Regions from separate parts of the Alteribacillus sp. HJP-4 genome, predicted to be linked through region 3. Evidence: riboswitches for the same ligand, from Rfam matches in the RefSeq annotation. Region 3 holds a riboswitch; each other region holds the start of a gene.
What was found. Region 3 has a riboswitch for S-adenosylmethionine ahead of metK (methionine adenosyltransferase). Riboswitches for the same ligand answer to the same signal wherever they lie in the genome.

Region 1: linked by a shared signal. The riboswitch ahead of ACE4RR_RS07365 (methionine biosynthesis PLP-dependent protein) and the one ahead of metK (methionine adenosyltransferase) in region 3 are both predicted to bind S-adenosylmethionine.
Region 2: linked by a shared signal. The riboswitch ahead of mmuP (S-methylmethionine permease) and the one ahead of metK (methionine adenosyltransferase) in region 3 are both predicted to bind S-adenosylmethionine.

What each region holds. Positions count from the first base shown of each region.
Region 1 is NZ_JBHIKY010000006.1:92,917-103,152, reverse strand. It holds gene sleB (spore cortex-lytic enzyme) at 1-817, opposite strand, end outside; gene metH (methionine synthase) at 1,808-5,263, opposite strand; gene ACE4RR_RS07370 (bifunctional homocysteine S-methyltransferase/methylenetetrahydrofolate reductase) at 5,300-7,129, opposite strand; gene ACE4RR_RS07365 (methionine biosynthesis PLP-dependent protein) at 7,160-8,263, opposite strand; SAM riboswitch class I at 8,429-8,534, opposite strand; gene ACE4RR_RS07360 (hypothetical protein) at 8,639-8,803, opposite strand; gene prsW (glutamic-type intramembrane protease PrsW) at 8,800-9,468, opposite strand; gene ACE4RR_RS07350 (asparaginase) at 9,574-10,236, shown strand, end outside.
Region 2 is NZ_JBHIKY010000025.1:31,126-41,361, reverse strand. It holds gene mmuP (S-methylmethionine permease) at 1-1,310, opposite strand, end outside; SAM riboswitch class I at 1,421-1,524, opposite strand; gene ACE4RR_RS17740 (aldo/keto reductase) at 2,503-3,360, opposite strand; gene ACE4RR_RS17735 (cyclophilin-like fold protein) at 3,484-4,044, opposite strand; gene ACE4RR_RS17730 (DapH/DapD/GlmU-related protein) at 4,478-5,047, opposite strand; gene ACE4RR_RS17725 (cyclophilin-like fold protein) at 5,127-5,486, opposite strand; gene ACE4RR_RS17720 (SDR family oxidoreductase) at 5,570-6,316, opposite strand; gene ACE4RR_RS17715 (SDR family oxidoreductase) at 6,406-7,143, opposite strand; gene ACE4RR_RS17710 (alpha/beta hydrolase) at 7,516-8,655, opposite strand; gene ACE4RR_RS17705 (LysR family transcriptional regulator) at 8,851-9,759, shown strand.
Region 3 is NZ_JBHIKY010000027.1:36,807-47,042, forward strand. It holds gene ACE4RR_RS18295 (tetraprenyl-beta-curcumene synthase family protein) at 1-198, opposite strand, end outside; gene ACE4RR_RS18300 (alpha/beta hydrolase) at 229-1,008, opposite strand; gene ACE4RR_RS18305 (gamma carbonic anhydrase) at 1,133-1,645, shown strand; gene ACE4RR_RS18310 (hypothetical protein) at 1,810-1,941, opposite strand; gene ACE4RR_RS18315 (helix-turn-helix domain-containing protein) at 2,107-3,006, shown strand; gene metK (methionine adenosyltransferase) at 3,177-4,376, opposite strand; SAM riboswitch class I at 4,537-4,653, opposite strand; gene ACE4RR_RS18325 (thiol-disulfide oxidoreductase DCC family protein) at 4,720-5,112, opposite strand; gene pckA (phosphoenolpyruvate carboxykinase (ATP)) at 5,399-7,000, shown strand; gene ACE4RR_RS18335 (alpha/beta hydrolase family protein) at 7,227-7,988, opposite strand; gene ACE4RR_RS18340 (ABC transporter substrate-binding protein) at 8,080-9,087, shown strand; gene ACE4RR_RS18345 (ABC transporter ATP-binding protein) at 9,095-9,874, shown strand; gene ACE4RR_RS18350 (ABC transporter permease) at 9,846-10,236, shown strand, end outside.

The DNA.
Region 1 (10,236 bases), on a different contig from region 3:
CTTTTCTAGCTTCTTCGTTAGGCGTCATATAGATTTGACCATCTGCCACCGCCGTGAATGCCCGGGGTTCAAAAATTACTCCTGCAGCCGTATTAGGAAATGTTGCGCTGTTAATTCGATTGATAATAACTGCTGCCACAGCAACCTGTCCCTCATATGGCTCCCCGCGAGCTTCTCCGTAAACTGCGTTTGCCATTAATTGAATATCATTTTCTGAATACCCTTCCGGCACGTTCATTGCTTTTTGGATATTTGCACGATTGTCCTGCTCTTCTGGTTCAGCTGGCTGTGGCGCTTCCTGTGAAGGCTGTCCTTCTCCTCCGCCCTGTTCCGGCTGCTCTGGAGCAGGTGCCTGCTCATCTTGTTTGCCTTCTGGAGCAGTGTCTCTATCCTGCCCGGATGGTGCCTGCTGCTTTTCACCCTGACTTTTTCCCTTATCCGAGCTTCCTTTCGCACCCTTTTGAATGTCTTTTGGAGTACCGCCGTAATGCGTGAATTTGCGGCCGTTTTCCAGTGCTTCTTTTACGAAAGCCTCATCGTATTCCGTCGTCTGTTCCAGCTTTTGTTTCATCTCATCTCCAACCAGGCCGTCAACTTCTATCCCAAAATCTTCCTGGAAATTTTTAACCGCCCAGTATGTGCCCCAGCCAAAAACTCCATCAATTTTTCCATTAAAAAATCCGTTATGCTGCATTCTGGCCTGAAGCTCAATTACGTCATCTCCAGTGGCACCTTTCTGGATGATCTGATCGGAAAAAGCAGCCGCCTGCGCGGGTTGAAAAACCATCATAATCAACCCTGCCATCACTAAAAACATTACACTTTTCCCACGTTTTACTTTCTTTATTTGCACGGTAGTCTAAACCTCCCTGTTCAATTTACTTGCTAGGCTTACCTTTATTTTCTTCTGGACTACCGTTTTTATTCATTTTTTCCAATAAAGAAAATCTTGGCGTTCTGTCAGGCTTTTTCGACAGAAGCCTTAGCTTTTCTTATACTTTCTTCCTTCTTCTCTTCACCCTTGAAATGTATAAAGAAAATCTTGGCGTTCTGTCAGGCTTTTTCGACAGAAGCCTTAGCTTTTCTTATACTTTCTTCCTTCTTCTCTTCACCCTTGAAATGTATAAAGAAAATCTTGGCGTTCTGTCAGGCTTTTTCGACAGAAGCCTTAGCTTTTCTTATACTTTCTTCCTTCTTCTCTTCACCCTTGAAATGTATAAAGAAAATCTTGGCGTTCTGTCAGGCTTTCCGGCAGAAGCTTTAGCTTTTCTTATACTTTCCTATTTCTAATCTGAAAGATCTGTTACAGTTTGTTGTGGATTCTCACGAATCGCTTATCGGTGGATGCTTGCCGCGGGCACGGCCTCAGCTAACTTGGTCCAGAAGATCACTTGACCAAGTGGATCTTCGGCTCGCGCTGTTCCCGCAGGCGTCACCCCCGAACGCTCATCGTGGAATCAACAAAGGGAAAACTAAAAAGAGTGATTTTCTTTGATCTATAAAAGAAAGGCACTCTTTTTTTGTACAATGAAAGTAATACATAAAAGGGGAGGGATTCGATGTTAGAGCGTCCATTATTTTTGATTGGCGATCAGGTGAGACGCCGGGTCGACTAAAACCGGCCACGTCATGTGGCCATCATCGACGCTAGCACGTCCGGTGCGTCGCGGAAAAGCAAGAGCTGAAGAGCCATTCATACGAGGGGGTATAAGTTCCTCCTAACCAACAAATCTCTTATAGAATCGAAAAAATGGACTGTCAAAAGGCCATTTTTTATGACCTTTTGACAGCCCCGCTTCACTATTAATTATAAAACACTGAAATATCTAGCTTCCGGATGAGCAAATACCATTGCAGATACAGAGGCTTCCGGCTCCATCATATACTCATCGGTTAGTTCCACACCGATTTTATTCGGTTGGAGCAGTCTGAACAGCTTCGCTTGATCCTCTAAATCAGGGCAGGCGGGATATCCAAACGAAACACGTATTCCTTCATATTTTGCAGAGAAACGCTCTTCCATTGACATATCCGGTGAATCCGGGATTCCCCATTGATCTCTCATCATTTGATGGATACGTTCAGCAAAGCCTTCTGCAAGTTCGAGAGCTGTTGCCTGGATCAAATGACTAAACAAATAGTCACCTTTATCTTTTGCCTGTGCAGACAGTCCGCGAACACCTTCGCCGGCAGTCACTGTTAGAAATCCGATATAGTCTATCTCGCCGCTGCTGACAGGTCTGACAAAATCAGCGAGACACAAGTGTGGAGACCGTGGCTGCCGCGGAAAAGTAAACGTTTCTAATACATTTTGTGCCTTAGGATCATCATAAATGAATATTTGATTACCCTTAGACTGTGCAGGATAAAATCTGTACAAACCGTGTGCCTTCAAGAGTCCCTCTGTTTTGGCCCGGTCAAGAAGATCAAACGCTTTATTTTTAAGTTCAACAGCCTTTTTATCATTTTCCGCCAAAAGCCGGCTGACCTTCCCCTGCAGGCCTAAATGTTTTCCAAGCAGCATCTGCAGGTTAACGTACGGTTGCAGGTGAGCAATGCTGTGATTTTTTAGGACATGCTCTTTTAAATCAGGAGGAATACGGACTGGAACATCTAGTGCAACCTGAGACCTCTCCGGCACCGGGGCAATATTTGTTTGTTTAGATTCCTTTGCTCCGGAGCCAAGTTCTATCCGCTTTTTCCTTTTGTCATCGAGTAACTGCTGAAGCTTCGTTTTTTCATCCGGTACCGCGAGCTTGTTGGCAAGATCCAGTCCGTTCATGGCATCTTTTGCGTAAAGTACCATTCCTTCATATTCAGCGCTGATTTTCTGCTCGGTAAACTTTCTTGTTAGTGCAGCCCCTCCCACAAGAACTGGAATGGATATTTTTTGATTTTTCAAATCCTGAGCTGTCAGAACCATCTGCTGAGCTGATTTCACGAGCAGACCACTTAATCCAATCGCATCAGGTCTCTCTTTGTTTATGGCTTCGATTAATTCATTCGATGTTACTTTGATACCAAGATTTACAATTTTAAATCCATTATTAGTTAAAATGATATCGACAAGATTTTTCCCGATATCATGCACATCTCCTTTAACTGTTGCCAAAAGTATTTTGCCTTTGCCCGAATCATCTTCTTTTTTATCCATATGCGGCTCAAGATGTGCAACCGCTGCCTTCATAGCTTCAGCACTTTGAAGTACCTCTGCAACAATTAATTCATTGTTATTAAATAATTTACCTACCTTATCCATTCCTGCCATCAGAGGTCCGTTGATTATATCCAGTGGCTGGGCAAATTTTTTCAGGGCTTCGTCAAGATCTTCATACAGCCCTTCTTTCGTCCCCTCAACGATGTACTCAGATAATCTGTCCTCAAGAGATAGGTTTTTTTCTATTTTCTTTTTCTCTGATTTTTTCCCACGGTAATGAGCGGTAAATTCAGCAAGGGTCTCATCAGAGGTTTCAAAAAGAAGCTTTCTGGCCAGTTCCTTTTCATAATCTGGAATACTTGCAAAACGCTCCAGCTTTTCTGTGTTGACAATCGCGTAATCAAGCCCGGCATTGGTGCAATAATACATGTATGCAGCATTCAAAACTTCACGGCCAACTGGAGGAAGCCCAAAGGAGACATTACTCACCCCCAGGATCGTTAAGCAGTCCGGCAGAGCTTCTTTAATTAATTTAATTCCATCTACAGTAGCTTCAGCTGACCCTATATATTGTTCATCTCCTGTTCCCACAGGAAAAACGAGCGGATCGAAAATAATATCTTTTGCGTTCATGCCGTATTTGTTCACGAGTAAATCATGGGACCTTTTCGCTATTTCAAGCTTTCTTTCAGCTGAGACAGCCATTCCCGTTTCATCAATCGTACCTACCACCACGGCTGCACCGAATTTTTTTATAATTGGAACGATCTGTTCAAAACGTTCTTCACCATCTTCTAAGTTGATTGAATTTATGATCGCCTTTCCCTGAGAGTAGGTCAGCGCTTTTTCTATTACTGCACCATCCGTGGAATCAATCATCAATGGAACCTTGACTTTGTTTACAACGTAACTCAAAAAAGTTTCCATATCTTCAAGCTCTTCACGATCCGGGTCTGCTAAACAGACATCTATTACGTGAGCTCCCCGCTTAACCTGAGCTCTTGCAATTTCAGAAGCTTCTTCAAATTTTTCTTCATTAATCAGCCGCTTAAATTTACGAGAGCCGATAACATTCGTTCTCTCCCCTACAAAAAGTGGGCGCATATCTTCCTCATACACAAGTGGTTCGATCCCGGATACGGAGTGGGGATGATCTTTTACAGGGGTCCGCGGGGTAAAATCCTTCAATGTTTCCCGCATCACTTCAATGTGTTCAGGTGTTGTACCACAACACCCTCCTACAACATTCAGCCATCCTTTCTCCGCAAACGATTTCAGCTTCGCCGCAAGTGAATCCGGTGATTCATGATAATGTCCTTCCTCATCCGGAAGCCCAGCATTAGGATAGCAATGGACATAGGTTTTTGCAAGTTCAGAAAGAGACCTTAGATGATCACGCATAAATTCAGGTCCGGTAGCGCAGTTAAGTCCAACAACGGTCGGGTTCATGTGCTCTAGTGAAATATAAAAAGATTCAATTGTCTGCCCCGCCAGTGTGGTGCCCATCGGCTCGATCGTACCAGATATCATTAATGGCATCTCAGTGTTAGTTATACTCTCCGCCTGCTTAATTCCTAAATATGCTGCCTTTACATTTCTCATATCCTGGCTCGTTTCGAGCAGCAGTAAATCCGAGCCGCCTTTTATCAACCCTATAGCCTGCTCACGATATGCCTCTGTCAGTTCTTCGAACGTCGCTCCACCCGTCACGGACAGCGACTTTGTAGTTGGTCCCATCGCCCCTGCTACGTAACGCGGAAAATTATCTGTGGAGAAATCCTCTGCTGCTTTCTTCGCAAGTTTGGCGGCTGCGATATTAAGCTCTTCTGCTTTATCCTGGAGGTCGTAATCAGCCAGTACGATGCTTGTCGCTCCAAACGTATTCGTTTCAATGATATCTGCTCCGGCTGAAAGATAATCTCTATGAATGCGGTCAATTACATGCGGAGCTGTGACGTTTAAAAACTCATTGCAGCCGTCATAGTGCTCGCCGCCAAAATCCTCTGGAGTTAAATCTGCATTTTGAAGCATCGTACCCATTGCCCCATCGAGCAGCAAGATTGATTTTCCAAGTCTGTCTTTTAAGCTTTCCTTTGCAGCTGTCATCGTTCCACTCCTTCTCACCCATACCTGAGGTCCATGTTATGATTTATTTAATACGCCTTCTTTTATATAACTCGTCAGCTCTGCTGTGATGTCATACCGCAGAAAAGGAGTAATAAGGTATATGCCATTGAAGTATTCAAGAGCATTATCAATCAGTGTCTTTGATATGTGAATACCTTCCATGGCTGCTTTTTCTCGATCCTCACCACAGGCAGCCATTCGATCTCTTATCTCATCTGTTAATTTAATACCTGGTACTTCGTTATGGAGAAATTCCGCATTTCTACTGCTTACAAGTGGCATAATCCCAATAAAGACAGGTGTCGCAAGGTGCTTTGTTGCGTCATAGATGTCTTTAAATTGCTGTTCACCGTAAACTGGCTGAGTCATAAAATAATCCGCACCCGCATCTATCTTTTTCTCTAATCTTTTGACGGCACGTTCAAGTGATCTCACATTAGGGTTAAATGCAGCTGCCACAGTAAACGAAGTTTTTTGGCCGAGTGATTTTCCAGAAAAAGAACGGCCCTCGTTCATCTCTTTCATCAGTGAAATTAGATCAAAGGAAGTCGCATCATATACCGACGTAGCTCCTGGAAAATCTCCAACCTTTGTCGGGTCTCCTGTCACAGCAAGAACGTCTTGAATACCAAGTGCATGCATGCCTAGAAGCTGAGACTGCAGACCGATTAAATTTCTGTCCCTGCATGCGATATGCAAAAGTGGACGGGCATTAGTACGCTCCTTGACGAGCGCTCCCATAGCAAGGTTATCAATTCGCGGAGATGCTAAGGAGTTATCAGCCATTGTCACTGCGTCTGCCCCAGCCTCATATAAAGCTTCTGCGCCTCTCATAAATTTATTCGTTGCCAGCTTTTTAGGAGGATCAAGTTCTACTATAATCGTTGGCTCTTTCTTGACTTTCTTATCAAGACGTTCAAATTCGACTGTGGTGCCCGGCTGATCAAGCTGAGGTTCTTTTACGATTACTGTTTGTTTTTGAAGAGCCGGTGCCAATCCTTTTACAGCTTTTGCAACGGCTTTCGTATGACTTGGTGTTGTTCCGCAGCAGCCGCCTATCAATCGTGCACCCTGCTTGCGAAGGTCAAGAGCTCTCTCATAAAAATAATCCGGATTTGATTGATATACGAATCGGCCATCATCCAGGTCAGGCAGACTTGCATTTGGATAAGCTGAAATATATGAATTTTCATTCAGGGGTACAGTTTCTAGCGATCTTAATATATGATAAGGTCCCATTCTGCAGTTTAATCCTACTACATCCGCTCCAGCCGCGGTCAATTCGCTGAAAACCTCATGAAGAGGCTTTCCGCCGTGCATTACACCGACCTCACCAAGGGCAGCCTGTGCAATAATAGGCAAATTCGTTCTGTTTCTTATTGCTTTAGTCATGGAAAGCAGCTCATCAAAATGATAAAAAGTTTCAAGGATAATCCCATCCGGCTTTTCCGACAAAAGGGCATCACATTGCTCTATTAACGCATTTTCTATTTCTTTGTCTTCAGCCTCAAGCTTTTGAACTCCTTTAATTCCACCGATCGTCGCACAAACAAAAACATTTCCCGCTGCCGCTGATTTAGCAATCTTTACAGCCTCTTTATTAATACGTTCTACATCGTTATCTAAATTGTAGTTTTGAAGTTTAATTCGATTGGCAGCGTATGAATTTGTCTGTATAACTTCGGCCCCCGCCTCAATATATTCCTGATGCACATTTCTTACGGTCTCAGGAGCTCTTAAGTTTAATTGTTCAAAAGACCCACTATAGCCTTTTTCGTATAAGTACGTCCCCATCGCTCCGTCGCCGACAAGCACTCTGTTTTTTAATTCATTCATCAAGTCCACTTACTCATTCATCCTTTCTGTCTACGGGTTCTAAAGTGAAGCGAGTGCCTGATCAAGGTCTGCGGTGAGGTCTTCAACATTTTCTATTCCTACAGAAAAACGAAGCAGCCGGTTACAGACGCCGTTTGCAATTCTCACTTCTTCAGGAACATCTGCATGCGTCTGCGTTGCAGGATAAGTCATAAAACTTTCAACTCCGCCAAGGCTTTCAGCAAAAGTCACCAGCTTCAGCTTCCGCAGTAAAGGATCCACCCATTCCTCATTTTGAACGCGAAAGGAGAGCATTCCTCCTTTGCCTGGGTATAAAACATCGGTAATCTTGTCGTGCTTTTCAAGAAATTCAGCAATTTCCCGGGCATTTTCCGTATGTTTTTCCATTCTCAGTGCCAGCGTTTTCATGCCGCGCATTAACAGCCAGGAATCCATTGGAGAAAGAATTGTGCCCATACCATTATGAAAGGCATTAATTTGTTCACAAATAGCTTCGTCCTTAGCAGCAATTAATCCGGCAATCACATCATTATGACCCCCGAGATACTTAGAGGCACTGTGTAAAACTATATCAGCACCCATTTTCAGCGGCTGCTGCAGCAGAGGAGTATAAAAAGTATTGTCAACGATCAGCAGCAAATTGTGTTCTTCTGCTATTGCGGCAAGGGCAGGAATATCTGCTTCCTGCATCAGAGGATTAGTAGGTGTTTCTATAAAAAGAGCCTTTGTGCGGCCGTTTATTTTCTCAGCGAAAGCCTGCAGATTACGCGGGTCCCCGTATTGAATAGGGACGCCCCAGTTTTTCCAGCCTTCCTCAAATAGACGATACGTTCCTCCATAAAGATCCTGTGATGCTAGAATCTCGTCGCCCTGATTAAACAATGCAAATAATGTCTGTATCGCTGCCATGCCGGAGCTTAAGGCAAAACCTTTAGAACCACCCTCAAGCTCAGCGATAGCTTCTTCTAATATCAATCTTGTCGGATTGCCGGTTCTTGAGTAATCGAAGCCTGTCGACTGACCGATGCCCTCATGTCTATAGGCAGTAGAAAAATAAAGCGGAGCACTGACAGCTCCCGTATGATTATCCTTTTTGTTGCCTACCTGCACAAGCTTCGTATCTAAATGATGATTGTTGTTCATAGCAATAGCCACCTTTTTTAAGTCTAAGATAGTATATATGTATAATTCTGCTGTGCAGAATTCTAACAGGTTCACTGAAGTAAATAGCACGTTAAATGTTCTGTAATATAATAAAACCTTCTTCCGGTTAGAAGAAGGCCTGTTAAGTGATAAAACATACACTTCTTCTCATCTCTCAGACGAATCGTCTGATGGATTTAGCACCTGACCGCCGCAGCAGCTGGTTGCTGAGATTTCTTAGGGCCTGTCCCTCCATCTCTCTTGATAAGAATAATTTTTCAATTGTAATTAAACCGTACATGAAATTTGTCGTAATTGCAATAAGAAAAGCGCAATCTTCACGATCTGCGCAGCTTTCCAATAATTAATTTAGAATTATTCTGGAGAAATGTCGATTAATAAATCTGTTTCGTTTCCGCACACACATCGTTTAAAACCAGTCTCCAGTTCGCCTTCTGCATTGTGTTTTCCACGGAGAATATATTTTTCACTACATTTTGGGCAGCGGATCACAACTTTATAACGGATGTTGACAGTCAAGCTTCCATCCCCTTTTTCTGCGGCGTTTTATTGGCATGCTTAGTTTTAGATAAGGCGAACCACCAAAGGAAAAACATAAATGGCACCATCATTATTAAAATATTTTCATGAGTAGTTAATAATATCAAATCGTATACAGCGTGTAAAACAATAGGCAGTACCAGCGCAGAAATGATCCAAAAAACGGAGCTTCTTTTCTCCGGAAAACGGGCACATCCGAAATAATAACCCATTACTACCCCGAACAGTGCATGACTGGAAACGGGAAGGACTGCTCTTCCAAAGGCATAATCTATGCCAACTGCCATTAAGTATAAAACATTTTCTGCAGTGGCGAAACCAAGCGAAAGGGCAACTCCATATACAATTCCATCATACCTGGTCCTGAATTCCGCGAACCGGTAAACAAGAAAATAAAGTAAAAACCATTTAAAAAATTCTTCCAGAAGAGCTGCCCCCGCTAATGCTTCCTGCCACTCTTCTGTTAGTACTCCCTCTGTCCGGAGTGCATACTGTAAAACCATTATCGGAAACACTAACAAAACACCCATGATAAAAGAGCGCATTACCTGCCAGGCGGTATTTCTTTCATATTTGTTTTTTAAAAAAAAGTAACTTAACAGTGCAACAGCAGGCGCCAGTGCAGCCGTTATTAGTGCAATCACCTCGCATCCGCCCCTTCTAGACCGCTTTTATCGTAACACGGTATTTTCAGACAGTAAAAGAAAGATTAAGATAGTAGGAGAATATTGAAAGGGAGGGCATGAACGTTGAATAATATCTTAGTGATTCACACAGGCGGCACCATTTCTATGAAAGAGAACAAAACTACCGGAGATGTCTCTCCTGACACAAAGAATCCACTCCACGAATGGGAGGAAATTGCTGCAGAATTCGCAAATATTAGTGTACATTCCTTTTTACATCTGCCCTCACCCCATATTACTCCGGCACATATGATGGATTTATTTCGCTTCATAGAACAATGTATGGCGGACAAGCCGGCAGATGGTGTAGTGATCTCTCACGGCACCGACACTCTTGAGGAGACTGCCTATATGCTTGATCTGCTGCATCATGACGAGTATCCAATCGTCATTACAGGCGCAATGCGTTCGAGCAACGAAATAAGCCCCGACGGACCTCACAATTTTGTTTCCTCCATACGGACAGCTGCTTCAGATAATGCAAGGGGTATGGGAGTACTCGTCGTTATGAACGATGAAATACACACGGCAGAGCACGTGACTAAAACACATTCTTCTAACATAGCGACCTTTCAAAGCCCGCCTTATGGCCCAGTGGGATTGATAACTAAACGAGGAATTCTCTTTCCAAGAAAACCTGTAAAAAGAGATCATTTTCCAGTGTCAAAACTTTCAAAAAAAGTTCTATTGATTAAATGTTACGCAGGAATGGAAGAAGATAGTTTT
Region 2 (10,236 bases), on a different contig from region 3:
CCACAATAAAGGGCAATTCGTTGAGTGGGATCGAAAGCTATTCCAATGCAGGATGTAAGGCAGAGGATAAACGAAACGATCGGTACCAAGGGATAAAACGGTGTACGATAGGCCAAGTCCTCCAATCGGTTCCCTTCTCTTAAATATTGCCTGCGAAAATTAAATTGGGCAGCGCTGATACTCATCCAAACCACTACAACAGCCAGCCCTGAAATTGATACGAGCACAATATAGACGGTGTCTGGGGCAATAACACTTGTAAGCAGAGCAAGCCCGCCGCCAAGCATGCTGAATACAATAGCGTTCAAAGGAATGCCTCGTTTGGTCAATTTTGCAAAAGCCGGTGAAATAGTTTGTCGATCGGCAAGTGACCACAACATGCGGGATGATGCATAGAGCCCTGAGTTAGCTGCTGATAGAATAGCAGTGATAATCACAAAATTCATAAGATCCGCGGCATACGGAATCCCAATGTTTTTTAGCACCGCAACAAAGGGGCTCTCAATCACTCCGGCTTCCCTTGTTGGAAGCAAAGCAGACAGGACAATAATCGTCCCAACAAAAAATACCCCTAACCTAATTAAAGTGGTTCGAATAGCCTTTGGAATTGTTTTTTCAGGATCAACGGTTTCCCCTGCTGCGATTCCAATGAGCTCTGTTCCTGAAAAGGCGAAGTTCACAGCAAGCATAGTCATTAGGATAGCAAACGCACCATTAGGAAACAGTCCTCCACCTGTGAAATTTGATAAAAATGGTGCAGGCTCTGAATCATTTAATGGAACTAATCCCACCATTGCAGCAGTACCCAAAATAATAAAAAGAATAATAGCAATTACTTTGATTGAAGAAAACCAAAATTCAGACTCAGCAAAAAATTTCACAGTAAACGCATTAAGCAGAAAAATTATTCCGGCAAAAAAAGCGCTCCAAATCCAAACACTGACAGATGGAAACCATAACTGCATCATTAAACCTGCTGCTGTGAATTCTGAACCCAGTGCTACTGTCCAGGTGAGCCAGTACAACCAGGCAACCGTATAGCCTGTACCAGGACCAATATAATTAGCTGCATAGCTGTGAAAGGCGCCAGTTTCCGGCATATGTACAGAAAGTTCACCTAAGCAGAGCATGACTAGATAAACAACTAATGCTCCTATTAAATAGGCAAGCACTGTGCCAAAGGGGCCCGCTTGTTGAATCGTATATCCGGAACTTAAGAAAAGCCCTGTACCAATTACACCTCCAAGAGACAGCATCACTAAATGCCGCGTTTTCATTTCCCTTTTAAATTTTTGACCTTGTGACTTCATAACGGCACTCTCCTAATACTTTTGAAAATGTTGAACAAAAAGTAAGACTACTTCCCTCCTCAAGAAAAAAACGCACTCTAAACGAGTGCGTTTCCGACAAATAAAAGAAGCTCCTATCTATCAGGTAAGATCACCCTCTGGAATTAGCACAGTGTCTTAAAGATCTGCTGCTGAGGTTTCTAAGGGCCAGTCCCTCCACCTCTCTTGATAAGAAATATTTACATTTTTCACAACTCTACCAATTGATTTCAAAATAGTCAAGATCGTAAAAATGTAAACCAAAATGAGATCCCGAGAAATCTATTCTTCCTCCTAGTCTATTTGTTTCATTTCCCACCATCACTAGAGCGGTTACATTTCGTGGAAGCGTGCGCTAAGTACTGTGGCCACGAGGATTCTCAAGCTCTCTCATACTAGAGATAGGAATAGAATTAATTCAACTTGTAATTGAGCTTTTATGTCCATTCTGGAATTCCAATCAGCAAATTCATTCATTGTAAATAGCCCCCATAATGTTGTGAGGATTTATGCGCTACTCGTTCCTTTGATTCGAGACAATGGCATCAGCGCTAATATCCTTACCAAAAGAAAAAAGTTTAAATAAGAGGTCTCTTAACAATTATTAGATCGTTATAAAAATCTAAGAATATCCTGCAGGTAAAGAAGCCCCTCAAAAGGTTCAAAAAACTCTTGAGGGGCTTCTTAATTTTATATTTAATCTTAAAATCCAGTCATTTCAGGCCTTCTAAACTTCAAAACCCTTGTCATTAAAGGATTTTGGGAGTTACTACATCATGCCGCCCATTCACTCGGCTATTTAATAGGACAATAATAAGACCCTCAGAACCTTGTTATACCAAGGTTTCCAACGCAAAGTGAATTTATAAACCACAATAAGTTTTAATACTTTATGAACAGTATCCAGTCATAATCCAGTCACTAAAAACATCACCTAGAATTCAGAATAAAAGAAATGGTTCTTTAACCGTATGAACTAAACATTTTAAAAAAATGTGTGGTACGCAAATTGAATGAAGAAATAAATCCTAGAACTGCAAAGCGGAAACTATCTGTTTCCCTCATTACGAAACCATCAATTCCTAATTACCTATTAATCAGTGTTAGACTTTTTTAGTTTACAGTTTTCTGTGGGAGCCCATACAAATACTAGTACCTTTGTAATTAAGGTTAATTACCACAAAGCTAGTGGCTCACTCACACTTGGTTCTGGATAGACAGAATCTATTTTCTTTAAATCCTCTTCTGTAAGCTCAATGTTAACAGCTTTTACATTCTTTATTACATGCTTAGGATTACTAGATTGTGGTATAGGAATGGTCTCTCCATTACGGATACTCCAGGCCAATAGAATTTGAAAAACATCTACATTATACTTTTTAGAAATATCCAGTAAAACTTGTTGTTTCGTTAGAGCAGAACCTAATTTATCTCCTCTAGCTACAGGAGCATATGCCATTAGTGGCTTTCTATTTTCTTTCATCATAGGAACTAAATCGAAATCTATCCCTCGATCTCCTAAGTTATAACGTACTTGATTTGTGACGCAGTTATGACCATTGGGCAGATTTAATAATTTTTTCATTTGATTTACATCAAAATTTGAAACTCCCCAGGATTTAATTGTCCCTTGCATTTTAGCCTTTTCCATTGCTTCTATTGTTTCTTCAATTGGAATACTACCTTTCCAATGAAGTAAATAAAGATCTAGATAATCTGTTTTCAATCGTTTTAAGGAGTTATCTAGACTTATGGATAATTGTTTTTTCGATGCGTTTTCAGGAAGTACTTTTGATACTAATAATAGCTTTTCTCGTTCAAATAGTTCAATGGCGTTACCTACTAATCTTTCAGAATTCCCGTTACCATACATTTCTGCTGTATCAATGACTTGGACACCCGCCTCTAAACCCGCTCTTAAAGCATTTAATTCTTGTGTATACTTTTCCTTGTCATCTCCCATGTTCCAAGTACCTAAACCTATTGGAAAAATTTCTCTCCCGGCAATTTTTACTGTTTTCAATTTATTCACTCCCCGTCTAGTAAGTTTATAGTATTGCTGATTTTTCGAATAATTGGCTTTTTTATTTAACATCCTCAAATTGAATATTAATAGATGTTCTCAATAGTTTAGTAGTTAATTACTAGATTTCCTTTAATCCATTCTTTCAATGGAAACTGTAAAGTCATCATTCATACTTTCAAGTAATTCTACCCCAGACTCAATTTCTCCTAATTTAACAAGTCCATTAGAGTATCTATGATCATCATAAAACATGGCCACATCTCCCCATGGAGAATAATAAGCAAAATCTTCACGTTCAGGTGTATAGCCAGAAGGTGCCCCTTCCGTAGTTAATTCTTCCGGTGGATAACTAAGTTTTTCAAATCCCCCAAATTCCTCGAATGTTAGTGTCAAAGGAAGTTGTGCTAAAAATTCCCTACTAGTCGGATTATCATAAACATTTATAATGATTTCCCCGTTGTCAAGAGTCACTATTATTTTTTCTTCTGAATTATCCGAATCATCATTATTCCCTGTAGAATTCTGAGTGTTTTCATTATTTATTTCCTCAGATGTATTCTCTTGTTCGTTATCTGGATTACTTCTAGTCTCACTGTCATTAGAATTACTTCCTTCGTTGTTATCATCTCCACATGCTGAAAGGGTAAAGACAATCATAATAGCAGAAGCTAACGTCAACAATTTTTTCATATCATTAGTCTCCTTATCCATTTTTTCTTGCTCTTTTGATTACACCTAAGCCCTTTATGTCCTAAGATTATAGGCAAGGGAAATGCGTAATGTTTGTTAATATAAATCTGTATATGAAATTCAGATGATTTTAACACTTTTTTCATCAAGTTTGTCTCCTCCTATATTCGTTTTTCACAAAAGAAATTACAAAGAGGCATCAAATATATGGCCATTTTGAAATTTTAAGCCAATAACATTTATCAACATAGTTTGTGGATTTTAATTGGAATTTAGGAGTAGAAGTTCTTAAGAAATGGGGAATGGTAAATAATTTTTAATCTTTAAATAAATAGTGTTTGGAAGTAATTCGTGGAATACAGAAAGTAAAGGAAGTAGATGGACATTTCCAACACTTCCTTTTTATTTAAATGACTTACTTTTAATGTAATAACTAAACTAGTTTTTTAATTACCTTTGCTGGTACGCCTGCTACAACAGTGTTTTGTGGAACATCCTTAGTGACAACTGCTCCTGCTGCAACAACAGCGTTGTCCCCAATCGTTACACCAGGCAGTATTGATGAGCTCGATCCAATCCATACATTTTCGCCAATTTTGACTGGCAAGGGGTATGTTGTGTTTCTTGTTTCTATGGATAAGCCATGATTTAGTGTAGAAATCGTAACATTCATACCTATCAGTGAACCGTTTCCAACAAAAATTCCGCCTCTATCTTGGAACGAGCAGCCTGTATTAAAAAATACGTTTTTCCCAATAGTGATATTTTTGCCAAAGTCAGTGTAGAATGACGGAAAACACATAAAAGATGAGTCAACTTTGTATCCTGTCAATTCACTGAAAATCTCTACAATTTCTTCTTTTGAATGATAGGATGTATTTAAATCCATCGTAATTCTTTGAGCTTCGAAGCTACATTGTGTTAACAATCCATGGAGCTCCTTATCCTCTCCAGAGATAGGATTTCCTTCTTTGCAAAATTCAATAAATTCTTCCATATTCATGTTTGAAATCCCCTGCCTATCTTTCACTACTTCTTAGAATCCTCACATCGGTTTGTATTATCCACTTTTGGTTTGTTTATTACTCTATATTTATCGTTACTTCGATAGTTCCAGGATAATTTTCTAATCGCTCAGTGCCTTCCAAGATTTCGCCGAGCTTCACAAGACCTTGGATAGGTTCATCATCATCATTATAATAAATCACCAATGCCTTTCCTGGTGTCCAGTAGGAGATATCTCCTTTACCGTAGCTGGAGACAGTTCGCTCTACTTCTAAGTCGTTTACTTCTACAAATTTTTCACGATTAAATAAATCATTCATCGAGTACGTAACGGGTAGGTTCTTGATAAACTGTCTAACTGTGGCATTGTTCTCTAATGACGCTTTAAGTTTCTCATCTCCAAATGAAAGGATAAGGTGTTGATTTTCTAGGTTCACTCTTCTCCCTCCTTATTAGGATCTATATTAGCTTTGGTAACTCTAAAGACGAGCTTAGGGGTTTCTCGATAGGGTTGTCCCTTTTATAGGATCTGTTCAGTAGGACGGATAATCACTTCATTTAGTGCAACATGTTCTTCTTCGTTAATTGCAAATGCAATTAAACGAGCTACTGATTCAGGTTCTATTGCATTTTCGCTTAATTCATCAAATTTAGCTCTAATTTCAGGATCTGCAATAGAATGAGTAAATTCTGTATCTATGGATCCAGGTGAGATACTTGTTACACGAATGCTTTTATTATTTTCGGCCTCTTCCTTACGCAATCCTTCGGTTATAGCTTTAACAGCATATTTAGTTGCGCTGTATACGGCTCCTCCAGGTATAACGTTATGTGCGCCAATTGACGAAATGTTAATGATGTGCCCTGTCTGTTGTTTATGCATGATGGGAAGAACGGCCCCTATCCCATAAAGTACTCCTTTAATGTTTGTGTCTATGCCGCGTTCCCATTCCTCGTAATTATTTTCGCACAGGTAGGATTGTGGCATGACACCGGCGCAATTTATGATAACGTCAATGCTACCAAAGCTATCCATACCTTTAGCCACGAGGGTTTCGACTTGATTTCGCTTTGTCACATCTGTCACCTGCGACGAAACTTCCCCATCTACACTTTTAATTTCATCAACTACTGTTTGCAAACGCTCTTCACGTACATCTCCTAAAACAACTTTTGCTCCATTCTCTGCGAGATACAACGCATTTGCTTTTCCAATGCCACTTGAAGCACCTGTAATGATAACGACTTTGTTTTTTAGATTCTTCATTATAATAAGTCCCTCCCTTTAAAGGCTGAGAATGGTCATTCCTTCTTTTGGCTTACTCGTAAAAGAAAGAGCAGTGCAGCTTTATAGGCTTACATGGGTTGAGTTGTCGGACGAACAATCATGTCACTAACTGCCATTCGACCAGGTGTATCAATCGCAAACACCACAGCTGATGCAATATCATCCGCAACTAATCCCCATTCTTTTTGTGCCTTATGGAGATCTTCTGAGACATTTTTGTCATTAATGGTTTGATATAGCTCGGTTGCCACAGCTCCAGGTGATATAATAGTTGATTTAATATTATTCTCCCGTTGTTCTTGTCGTAGACCTTCCATAATCGCACGCACAGCAAACTTTGTTCCACAATATATGGCTGAATCAGGATATACCACATGACCAGCTACAGAATCCGTTGCGATAATATGCCCCGATTTTTGAATTGCCATAATAGGTACCACCGCAGCAATGCCGTTTAAAACTCCCATTACATTGATATCCAACATTTGCTGCCATTCTTCACGACGACCTTCCACAATTGGCGCAGTCGGCATAATCCCTGCATTGTTATAAAGAACATCAATTCTGCCATAGGTGTCCATAGCAAGCCCCACTACTTTTTTGACATCTTCATAGTTGGTGACATCTGCTTGTTGAATATGAATATCGCCCTCCGGGTATTCTTCTTTGATGGCCTCTAAACGCTCCAAACGTCGTGCAGCTATGATTAGTTTGGCACCTTGTTGAGCAAGTAACTTAGTTGTTGCTTCACCAATCCCACTTGATGCACCCATTATGACAACAACTTTATCTTGAATAGTAGACATTATTAGAAACATCCTTTCTTTTTTGTGTTATTCACCTTCTGTTAATTATTTTAACTGCGCCTTTTACACATAACAAATACTTATATCTAATATCACAATATGCTCTATAAGCATTAGTAAAATAGAAATGATACGCTAAATTATGTTCTAGTACCTTCCCTATCGCTTTACTTTCCTACTTGATTTGTTTCTTTCACAAGACATGAAAATTTGAACTTAGGGTAGGGACAAATAAAATAAATCCCATTCTAAGGAGTTTTCTTTCATTAGAATAAAAAAAGTGAATCCCACCCAGATATGCGGGATTCACACCATGTTTGCACTCCTAGTCCCATTGTCATGCAAACTTACACGATTTTTTATCACTCGTCATTATTTTTTCTTTAGATTTTCTTTGAAGAAGGAGTCGAGCTTGTCAAAAGGGATTAAATCCACACGGTCGTACAGATCCACATGCCCTGCACCTGGAACAATGTAAAGTTCTTTTGGTTCAGCTGCACGCTCGTACGCATCTTGACTGAATTCGATGGAATGAGCCTCATCCCCCGTAATGAACAGCATCGGACGCGGAGAAATCGTCTCGATATCTTCGAACGGATAAAAATTCATGAACTTCGTGTTACTAGTTAGAGTCGGGTGAGTTGTCAGCTCAGGAGATGAACCTTCAGGCGTATATTCCCCTCTCGACGTACGATAGAAATCATAAAACTCACGCTGAATCGGATCCGTGTTATCTGTCAATTCATGCACCGTACCACCAGTATATTGAGTTTCACCGCCTGTAAACTCGACATAACGTTGCTCTGCAGCTCCTGCGATGATTTCTTTTCTTTGCTCTACAGTCTGTGAGTGGTTTAATCCATTACGGTTGGCCGCCCCCATATTGTACATACTCACAGTTGCAATGGCCTTCATACGAGGGTCAATTTTGGCTGCACTAATCGCAAAACTCCCACTGCCACAGATACCAAGAACACCAATTCGCTCTCTATCGACAAAGTCTTGGGTGTCCAGATAATCGACCGCGGCACTGAAATCCTCGGCATAGATATCTGGTGACACTGCGTTGCGTGGCTGACCCTCACTCTCTCCCCAGAAAGACAAATCCAAGGATAAAGTAACGAATCCCCGTTCAGCCATTTTCTGGGCATACAAATTCGCACTTTGCTCTTTTACTGCTCCCATAGGATGTCCGACAATGATCGCAGGATGTTTTTTGTTTCTATTCAAATCTTCGGGAATAAAAACATTCCCCGCAACCTCCATGTTGTATTGATTTTCAAATGAAACCTTCTGCATGGTTACCTCCTCGCTCTGATAAAAGTTGTCTGCTCCATTGGACATGTCCGGCGTGTAGGCATCGTCGATGTCAACTTCGGTAACGGATGCTTCGCTATCGCTGGTTGAGAATGCTTCACTATCGCCGTTCGAAGATGCAAATACGGTTGCGGATAAAATCAAACCAAGTGCTATCACTGTGAATACCAGCGTAATCGTATATTTTCTTTTCATTATAAAAAACACCCTTTCTTATTTTGTTTTGAAGACTGAGTTGATGACTCCCCTCTTACGGTTTATTTCACCACTTTGTTATTTACTTTAGCTGGGGGTATTGCATATATCAAATACCTATATCATATATCAAGTTATGCTTGAGGAGCATTCTTAAAATGGATATACTAAGACTACTAAAAGGAGGATCACAGGATGGAATTTAGAGTTTTGCGTTATTTTCTTACTGTTGCAAGAGAAGGAAGCATTACGAGGGCTGCTGATTATCTGCATGTGACACAGCCAACTTTGTCCAGACAATTAAAAGATCTTGAAAAATCGTTAGGGAAAAAATTATTTATTCGGAGCAGTCACCATATTATTCTTACGGATGAAGGAATCCTTCTCCGAAAGAGGGCAGAAGAAATTATTGATATGGTCAATAAAACCGAGGCAGAATTTAATTCCATGGAAGATACAATAAGTGGGGATGTTTACATAGGTAGCGGGGAAACAGAAGCCATGAAACAGATTTCACGGGTAGCAAAAGATTTACAGTTAAATTATCCAAATATACGGTATCACCTCTACAGTGGAAACGAAGACGATGTGACTGAACGGCTTGACAAGGGGTTGCTAGACTTTGGCATTTTAATAGAACCAGCTGATTTATCAAAATACCATTACATCAACATACCTGCCAAAGATGTTTGGGGTGTAGTGATGAGGAAAGACAGTCCTCTTGCTTTCAAAGATTCCATTCAAGCAGTGGATTTAGTAAATGTTCCACTAATCTGTTCTCGCCAGGTTATGAAAGAGACATTTTCTAAAAATGAATTTGCGGATTGGTTTGGTGAAGATTTTGATAAATTAAACGTCGTGACTACATACAATCTTGCATATAATGCTTCTATTATGGTTGAAGGGGGCATTGGTTATGCTGTAGTACTTGATAAAATAGTAAATACATCTAATGAAAGCAACCTTTGTTTTAGACCGCTGGAGCCAAGACTTGAATCAGGCTTAAATATTGTTTGGAAAAAACATCAAATTTTTTCCACAGCTGCTGATATATTTATAAAAAAAATTCAGGAGAAATTTTCAAATTGTTTATCAGATGAATAAAAAAAGCTCGCAGCAGCCTTGCCTTCTGTTGGATTGGTAATATCACTGTCAACCAATTTAATCATCACCATTTAATAGTGCTATCCTTTCCTGGACATAAATAAAGAGCCAAACCTTTTAGTTCCAGATTTGCCCCCTCATATGATACTTATAAGAGCACTTCTTAGAAGAATCCAATGGAATTCGAATCCCAGATACAATCGTCGCTTACAATAAAACAAAAGCCTCTCAAAAGTTTATGAACTCTTGAGAGGTGTAAACGCTAGAATAAAGTTGACACTTTTTGCTCGATAGGATTTTACACTTTTGCTCAATCAACCTACTACTTTAGTAAAATAGATCGTGACGTTATTTTACTGGAGGTTAGGATTTTGGAGGAGAAGTTAGTGTTATACATTAAGATTCAGGAATTACATATCCGCGATTAAGTTAATTCTTGAAAGATTCTTTCTTGTACTGATAGACTTCTTATTTACT
Region 3 (10,236 bases):
GGTGAGGAGCGCATAAACGCCGCCTCCTTCACAGTGAAAGGCCTTGGATTCTATTTCTTCAAGCGCCTGCTCCCGCAGCTCCTGATCCGGTATCAACTCCGCTTTTTTCTTCCATTCGCCGAGGATATCATGAACTTCCGGCACAATATCCCGGTGTATGTAATACATCATTAACCATGGCTTCGTTGCAACTTTCAATCGAGATCCTCCTATACAAAATGTATCAGATTAAATACGCTGGTTTATAAAATTCATCATAAACCTGAAAACCATTTCTCTTTCCGGTTCGTTAAATAATTCATGATAAAGTCCCTTCCATTCTTTCATGGATCTGTCGGATGTTTCAAGGCGGTTAAACCAGCGATGGGCTGCATACTGATCAACAATAAGGTCGCGGCCTGCCTGCAATACGAGCAGTGGTACATTGGGGAATCTGTCTGCTTCATGGAGGCTGATTTTCATCGCCTTCAGCATTTCCTGATACCACCGCGCCGTTACCGTCGATAAATTCAGTTCATCTTCCTGATAAGCGAGCCTTGCTTCCGGACTGCGTGTGATTTTTTCCGCCTTAATGCCCGTTTTTCCGCTGAATCCGGGCGAGAGACGGTGCATTATTTTTGTAGTGAATTCAGCTGTTCTGCCCGGGTACTCATACAATCCAAAACATGGAGAAGAGAGCACGACGCCCCGCACCGGCATATGCTTTTCCATTAAAGAACGAACTGTAATTAATCCTCCCATGCTGTGACCGAATAAATATACCGGCAGCTCATAGGAAGCGGCCTCTTTATACCAGGCATAAACCATGTCTATGTATTGGTCAAATGAATCAATATGTCCGCGCTTTCCACGTGTCCGTCCATGGCCCGGCAGGTCTCCGGCGACTACATGAAAACGCTGCTTTACCATTTGTTTAATAATCCATTCATAACGGCCATGATGCTCTGCTGCCCCATGTACGATTACCATCGTTCCTCTTGCTCTGTCCGACATCCAATTTTTCATCATTCGATCTCTTCCCTGCCTTTCTCTTTCGCTGCTGCCAAAAGGCGATTATCCTATTCATTTTACTACTTTTTTTGCTAAACTTACATCAAACAGAAAAAAATATTGTGAATTCTGGAGGGCTCTCATGATTTATCCATATAAAGGAAAAAAACCAGACATTGCCGAATCTGCATTTATCGCTGACTATGTAACCATTTCAGGAGATGTCACCATTGGGGAGGAATCGAGTGTGTGGTTTAATACATCCATCCGCGGGGACGTCGCCCCAACAATGATTGGAAGCCGTGTTAATATTCAGGACAACTCAGTTCTTCATCAAAGCCCAAAAAATCCACTTATCATAGAGGACGATGTAACCGTTGGGCATATGGTAATTTTACACAGCGCCATTATACGCAAAAATGCTCTGATCGGCATGGGAGCAACCATTCTTGACGGAGCAGAAATCGGTGAAGGGGCATTTATCGGTGCGGGAAGCCTTGTGCCAGGCGGAAAAGTCATTCCACCCCATACGCTGGCTTTCGGCCGCCCTGCTAAAGTGGTCAGACAGCTCAATGAAGAAGACCTAGCAGAAATGAAAAGAATCCGCGAAGAATATGTGGAAAAAGGTCAGTATTACAAAAGCATGCAGAAATAGAGCTCATGCGGCAGAAAATACGGTTTATCGCCGTATTTTTTTATTGAAACTAAAATCTGTCCAAAAAATAGTGAACTTATGTTAAATATTAGTACACAACATTTCTCCATTATTCGATCCGTAAAAAAAATAAGCCTGTCCGGCTTATAAATTGTTTACCTTTATTAATGTTTATGTGGCAGATCCAGTGTCGTAAATCCTCCGCTGACTTCTTGTCCAGCTTGAAAACTACCGGCTCCGAAAACAACGGCAAGACTCAGAAATAACGCGGTAAAGATTAATTTTGATTTTTTCACTCTGGGTCACCTCCCATATGATAGACCCAGTATATAAGAGGAGGAAAAAGCTTGCGTTCGGCATATTTCCCCATTTTTTTCAAGGATTCTGTTATTTTCTGCTTCCTACTTTTCTAATCTTCGTATAAAATAATTATAAGCATACTATAAGGAGGGCGGATGGAAATGGATTTTTCGAGAGTTGGAAAGAAAATACATGAGCTTCGCCGGTATCACCGCATGACCCAGTCAGATCTTGCCCGTGATATTTGTACGCAGGCCCAGGTCAGTAAAATTGAAAATGGAACTATTATCCCGTATTCAAATACGTTATTTCAAATTGCAGAACGTCTTGGCGCCGACATGTATTATTTCTTTGAGGAAGCTCGTACTGACAGAGCTGATTATGTAGAAGAGGTGTTTGAAAGACTAAGAGACCTTCGTTTTCAGCAAAAGTATGAAGAGATAAGAGAAATTCTGATTCATGAAAAGAAAAATCCATTGTTCCAGCCCGGCTATTACAAGCAGTATATGCTCTGGCACGAAAGTATTTGTGTGTTTCATCTGGACCGTGAACTCAAACGTGCGCTCCAATTAATCCAAGAAGCGCTTGAAGCGGACGAAAGTACGGTATTTACAGAGCGCAAAGGCGAAATGATGAATACAAAGGCCATCTTTTATGATTTAACAAATAATTATCATCAGGCCTCTATCATATGTGAAGAAGCATTATCGCGCCTGCGCAAATTAAAACGCATAAAAAATCCCTCTATTGAACTTCGCTTAATTTACACATTAACGAAAGCACTCACGAATCAAAAGAAATATCAGAGCTCTGCCTTCTGGTGTGAAAAAGGAATCAAGCGCTGCATTGAAACAAACAGTATGTATGTGTTTGGGGAACTTCTCTACCAAAAAGGCAGAAATTTAATTTTTCTCGACAAGCATAAAGAAGGAATAAAAAGCTGGAAAAAAGCACTGGCTATTTTTGAAGTTACCAATCAAAAGCCTCTAGCTAACATCGTAAATAAAGAAATGGAACAACTCCGCGATTCCGGCAAATTTCAGGATGAAATTTATGAATAGGATATAATCAGGCTCGTGTGCTGGATGCGGACAGGAGATCCGTTATTCTTTCAAAATTTGCTTTCCTTCCTTGCGAAGCCATACATGCCTGAGCTTTTCTTAAACTATGATTTTACTCTCTTAAAGTATAAAAAAGGATGGCGGAGCTCCGCCATCCTTTTTCTACTATATTATTTCTGCTCTGATGCCAGCTGTTTTAAAAGTTCCGCTTTGTCTGTAGCTTCCCACGGCAGTTCAATATCTGTCCTGCCAAAATGGCCGTAAGCCGCCGTCTGTTTATAAATTGGACGGCGCAGATCAAGCATTTTTATAATGCCGGCCGGTCGGAGATCAAAATTCTCCCGAACCAGGTCGACGAGCTGGTCCTCTGGAAGCTTGCCGGTACCAAAAGTGGCGATGGAAATAGAAACAGGACTCGCCACCCCGATCGCATAGGCTACCTGAACCTCGCATTTGTCTGCCAGGCCTGCTGCTACAATATTTTTTGCAACGTAGCGGGCAGCATACGACGCAGAACGGTCTACTTTAGTAGCGTCCTTGCCGGAAAAAGCACCACCGCCGTGACGCGCATAGCCGCCATAGGTATCAACAATAATTTTCCTGCCCGTCAGTCCTGCATCCCCCTGCGGACCGCCGATGACAAACCGGCCGGTAGGGTTAATGAAGTACTTCGTCTCCGAATCCAGGAGATGCTCGGGAACAACCGGATCAATGACATGTTCTTTAAGGTCAAGATCGATTTGTTCCAATGTCGCATCGGCATGGTGCTGAGCCGAGATAACAATTGTATCGATACGGATAGGATTTCCATCACTATCATACTCCACTGTCACCTGGGTCTTTCCATCCGGGCGCAGGTAAGGGACGATTTCCTTTTTACGGACCTCGGTCAACCTTCTTGCAAGCTTATGGGATAGAGAGATCGGCAGCGGCATTAATTCCTCTGTTTCGTTATCCGCATAACCAAACATTAACCCCTGATCCCCTGCGCCGATTTCATCTATTTCCGCCTCGCTCATATGCCCTTCTCTTGCTTCGAGAGCACGGTCGACCCCCTGGGCAATATCGGCAGATTGTTCATCAATCGATGTAAGTACGGAGCATGTTTCAAAATCAAAGCCGTATTTCGCCCGCGTATACCCGATATCCTTTAATGTATCACGGACAATCTTGGGGATATCTGCATACGTAGAAGTGGTAATCTCCCCTGTTACAAGTACGAGTCCCGTGTTCACCGTGGTTTCGCAGGCCACACGGGCATTCGGATCTTCCTTTAAAATTTCATCAAGGATCGCATCGGAAATTTGGTCACATATTTTATCCGGATGTCCTTCAGTTACTGATTCTGATGTAAATAATCTGCGTCCAATTGATTGCACGTTTTGCAGCCTCCTTTTGCCGAATTATAGTACGGCACTCATTCCCTGAGTCAATTTCTTTGAAGACGAGAAGGAGATTTATGCGGAAACATAAAAAACCCCCGATTCCTATGGCGAGGAAAAGGAGGTTCTACCCGTTCACCTTTTTCGCCTCTTATCTTCCAAGACGCTATCCGTCTCTCCAGGTTAGCACCTCTTCATCATTTTGCATTGATGAATGGTTGCCGGGCTTCACAGGGCCTGTCCCTCCGCCAACTCGGGATAAGAGTATCCGTTATGCGACATATCATATCGCAGTTTCTGTGTCTGTGTCAAATATAACAGATTATGAGGGCTATTCATGAATGCTGCAGGCGCCGGTTTCACACGTACGGCCAAACCATTGATAGCGGTTTTTGGCCAAATATTGATATATGATTCTGCCCGCTGTGTCTGCTCCCGGCAGGCGGAACAGCGGAGTAATTATCCTGCTTGCCGGAAAAACCTGCATCATTCTTTTAATAGAAGCAAACCCTGTATATAAATAGGTTTCGTCAACAAGCAGGTGCATTTCCTTTTGAATACGATCCTGTTCGAGAAAAGGGAACTCTTCAAGAATGGATGGATTTTGGATGGAATGCCATTCTAACTCATAATTCTTATCCAATTTTTCAATTTGATGTTTCGTTTTTTGGCACAAAGCACAGTTTCCGTCATAGAAAACAAAATAAGAATGATTTTTTTTCATCACAGTAAAGAATCCTCCTTCCCTTTTCAACTCCATTTTATCACGGCATCGATTTTAAAGAAAAACCTGCAATCTCGCCATTTTCAAAAGCCGAAAGCCTAAACTAAATTTAAGTCCATGAAAAGGCGAATAACTAATCAACAAAATCATCAAATTAGTATAGACTATTAGAATAAATGTGTTATACTAATTCATAATTAAACGTAATAAAGCCTCCCAATAAACGAATATGATGGAATGAAGGTGCTTTATTAAAACTTTTTTGCAAAGAAGGGGTTATGCCGCCATGACGACAATGAACTTTTCTGCTGAACTTTCAAACCTGTTGAAAGGGAAGAACATTGATAAAAATCTCCCGGTATCTCGATTAGTTGAAAAATCTTTAATGCGCCGGGAAGGCGTGTTAACCTCAAACGGAGCACTGAGTGTCAATACTGGAAAATATACTGGCCGCTCCCCGAAGGATAAATTTATTGTTGATGAAAAATCCGTGAGTGATCAAATTAACTGGGGCGCTGTGAATCAGCCGATCAGCAAAAAATCATTTTCCGGCTTGTACAGCAAAGTGCTCGCTCATCTTCAGGAAAAGGATGAGCTGTTTGTGAGCAATGGTTATGCAGGTGCAGATGCGTCATACCGTTTATCTCTTAATGTCGTTAACGAGTATGCCTGGCACAATCTGTTTGCCCGCCAGCTGTTTATCCGCCCTGATTCTCTCGAAAATACAACGGAGGACGCTGACTTCACAATTATATATGCTCCGACTTTCCAGGCGGACCCTTCTGAGGACGGGACGAACTCGGAAACCTTTATTATCATTTCATTTGAAGAACGTATCGTCTTAATTGGCGGCACAGAGTACGCAGGTGAAATGAAAAAATCGATATTTTCTGTAATGAATTATATGCTTCCGCAAAGGGACGTACTCTCCATGCACTGCTCTGCCAATGTCGGCGAAGAAGGAGATACTGCATTGTTTTTTGGACTCTCTGGAACAGGCAAAACAACTTTATCCGCTGATCCAACTCGTTACTTGATTGGTGATGATGAGCATGCGTGGTCCAACAACGGCGTTTTCAATATTGAAGGCGGCTGCTACGCAAAATGCATTAATCTCTCATACAAGAAAGAACCGCAGATCTGGGACGCTATCCGGTTTGGCTCTGTGCTTGAGAATGTGCATATTGAAGAAAAAACCGGCCTGCCGAATTATGATAATACAGAGCTGACAGAAAATACGAGAGCTGCCTACCCGCTCGAGAATATCCCAAATGCTCTCGTTCCAAGTGAAGCCGGACACCCGAATACGATCATTTTCTTAACCGCAGATGCATTCGGTGTCCTGCCTCCGATCAGCAAGCTTTCAAAGGAACAGGCCATGTATCATTTTCTGAGCGGGTACACGAGTAAGCTTGCCGGTACGGAACGTGGTATTACCGAGCCGGAAGCTACGTTCTCCACCTGCTTTGGTTCTCCATTCCTTCCGCTCCATGCTTCACGCTATGCGGAAATGCTCGGTGAAAAAATCATGCAGCACAATGTGAATGTATTTCTAGTAAACACCGGCTGGTCCGGCGGTCCTTACGGGGTGGGAGAACGCATGCACCTTCCTTACACACGCGCAATGATTCAGGCCGCGCTGCAAGGGGAGCTTGATGAAGTCGAAACGGTTATTGATCCTATTTTCGGCCTGCCGATCCCGATCCATTGCCCAGGTGTTCCAGACGATGTCATGCAGCCAAAACAGACATGGAAAGACCCGGCAGCATATGACCAAAAAGCGTGGGAGCTGGCTGAGCAATTCCGGCTTAATTTTGAAAAATTTGACGACGTGTCTGATTACATCAAAGAAGCTGGTCCCGCTTTTTTGACAGCTAAAGCAGAGTAATAGCCAGCAGTCCCTGCAAATACTAATAAGAACCGGGCTGACCCCAAAAGATTACCTTTTGAGGGCAGCCCTTTTTTATATTAAATTTAATTGGACTAATGGCGACAAAAAACTGGAAAGTTACTGATAAAGCGGTATGCTGAGGCGATGCCTTCGAAAAAAGCGCGGTCAGCTTGATGAACCAAGTACTTCGGACAGCCAGTGCCGGTTCTCCGGACACTTCTTTTTATTGCTGCTCATTCATCCACTTGACCACTTCCGTGAGAACCTTCTCTTTTAGAGAATAAGGAAAATGGTGAGGCATACCCTCGTAAATTTTTTTCTCAAACGGAACCTCATGCTGCTTTAATACTTCTGCCAGTCTTTCAGCATGTGCTGCAGATACATGCTCATCCTTTTCACCGTGCACTATAAACACAGGAGCACGCAGCTTATTTATCGTAAATAAAGGGGTTCTCCACTCATATTCCTCTTTTCGGTTTGCAGGAGTACCTCCTGTGACCCGCCTGAGCATTCTCCGCAGATCCGGTCTTTCCTCGTACGTTAACGACATGTCAGATACACCACTCCAGCACACCACCGAAGTAACCGGCCTATCCATTGCTGTAAATAACGCCATCACTCCTCCACGCGAAAAGCCCATCACATGAATAGGCTGCGACTGTACTTGCTTTAGTTCAGACAGTAAGTCATATCCTGCAAGGGCATCCTCACGGTCCTCTCCTGCAAAATCCTCACTGCCATGCCCTCCTTTGTTTCCTCTATAGTAAGGTGCGAACACGACAAATCCACGAGAGCACAGCTCTATCACAAACTCTTCACTGACCATGCCAACATGCTTAATCCCGCCACGTAAATAGAGCAGACCCGGGGCGTGACTGATGCCCTCTGGCACTCCGAGACATCCTTTCACGACAAAAGGGCCGCTTTTGTAGGCAGCTTCATAAATACTGATTCTATTTTTCGCATAACATTTTCTAATTTTCATGAGAGGCTCCTTGCCGTATGAATAGTATGCACCAATAAACAAGCCTACTGCATAAGATATTGCATCAGCAGGAGCGGAGAGGAGAATGACTATGAGAAAAAAAGGCAGACTGTTCCTGTCCATGTTCTTTATATTTTGTTTATGTATGATTTCTGCCTGTGGGCAGCAAGGAGAGGAGCAGGCTGAAATCCGGATCAGTGAGGTAACGCGTTCCATCTTTTATGCTCCCCTGTACGCAGCCATCGAAGAAGGATTTTTTGAAGATGAAAATCTTTCCATCGATCTTACCACAGCCTGGGGTGGAGATAAAACGATGACAGCTTTACTGTCAGATGGCGCTGACATCGCCCTTGTCGGCGCGGAAACATCTGTTTATGTAAATGCACAGAATCCCGCTGACGACATCATTAATTTTGCCATGCTCACACAAAGCGACGGAACCTTCCTGATTTCCAGAGAACCGAACGAAGACTTTGAATGGAGTGACCTGGAAGGTAGTTCGTTTCTTGGACAGCGAAAGGGCGGGATGCCGCAGATGACGGGCGAATTTGTGCTGAAAAATCATGGCATTGATCCAGCGGGTGATCTTAATTTGATTCAAAACGTTGACTATGCCAATATTCCAGGCGCCTTCGCATCTGGAACAGGCGATTATGTTCAGCTTTTCGAACCACAGGCTTCTCAGTTTGAAAAAGAGGGACTCGGTCATATTGTAGCTTCCTTCGGAGAAGAATCCGGTCCTGTTCCTTACACTGTATTCATGGCCAAAGATGGATATCTTCAAGATCAATCCGATGAAGTAGAACGCTTTACCCGCGCCATTTACAAGGCGCAGCAATGGGTGTATAACTCAGAAGCAGAAGAGGTCGCCGCCTCCATCGCTCCATGGTTCGAGGATACACCACAGGAAATAATCGCCTCCTCAATAGAGCGTTACAAAGAACAGGAGTCCTATGCAAAAACCCCGTATCTGCCGGAAGAAGCCTGGAATAACCTTCTGGACATTATGGAGGAAGCAGGAGAACTGCCAGAAAGGTCCGATTATAACCGGTACGTTGATTTAGAAGTGGCAGATCAAGTGACCGGTACACAGGAGTGAATGTAATATGCTTTCATTGAGAAACGTGGATAAAGTGTATGTCACAATGACGGAAGCGGCAGAAGCTGTTTCCGGCATTTCTTTCGATGTGCAGCAAGGAGAATTTGTTTCTCTGATCGGTCCAAGCGGATGTGGAAAAACTACTATTTTATCTATGATTGCCGGATTGATGGTGCCAACTAAAGGTGAAATTCTGCTGCACGGGAATACAGTAAAAGGACCAAGCAGGCAGACCGGATATATGCTGCAGCAGGATTATTTATTTCCGTGGCTGACCATTCAACAAAATGCGGAGCTTGGCCTGCGGGTAAGCGGTGCACTGACCAGCTCAGTAAAAGAACACGTTCAAGAGCTTCTTGTGCAAATGAAGCTGAAGGACAGAGCCAAGTCTTATCCGGCAGAACTTTCCGGCGGCATGCGGCAGCGGGCTGCACTCGTCCGGGTTCTCGCCACCGATCCCTCCCTGCTCTTACTCGATGAACCGTTCTCCGCTCTTGACTATCAAACGAAGCTGAAGCTCGAGGATCTAGTATCCACCACCTTAAAAAAGCATCAAAAAACAGCGGTTCTTGTGACACACGATATCGGGGAGGCTATTGCGATGTCTGATCGAATCTATCTTCTTTCAAGTCGGCCTGGGCGGCTTTTCCAAACATTTTCTGTCCCAGACAATATTAGGGCAAAAAAGCCGTTGGAGGCACGAAATGACGCAGGCTTCCAAGCACTCTTTCAGCAAATATGGAAGGAGCTTGAGAACGTTGAAAACGAACATGCAAACTCTCCATGACGCTTACCTGCACCGTCGCAGAAAAGAAAAACACAAGGTGACTGCCTGTCAGCTTATGTTTCTCATCTCATTTTTTGCTTGCTGGGAAACAGCCAGCAGACTGCACTGGATTGATCCGCTGATTTTCAGCATGCCTTCCCGTGTAGCTAGGCTGATAGCTGAGAAGACGGCTGATGGATCTCTTTTAAGTCATACCACCGTTACCCTGACCGAGACGCTTTCAGGATTTTTACTCGGTACCGTGGCAGGCACATTAATAGCTGCCTGTCTGTGGTGGATCCCATTTCTCTCCAGAGTTCTGGATCCATATTTAGTCGTTCTTAATTCCATGCCGAAGGTGGCACTTGGCCCGATTGTCATTG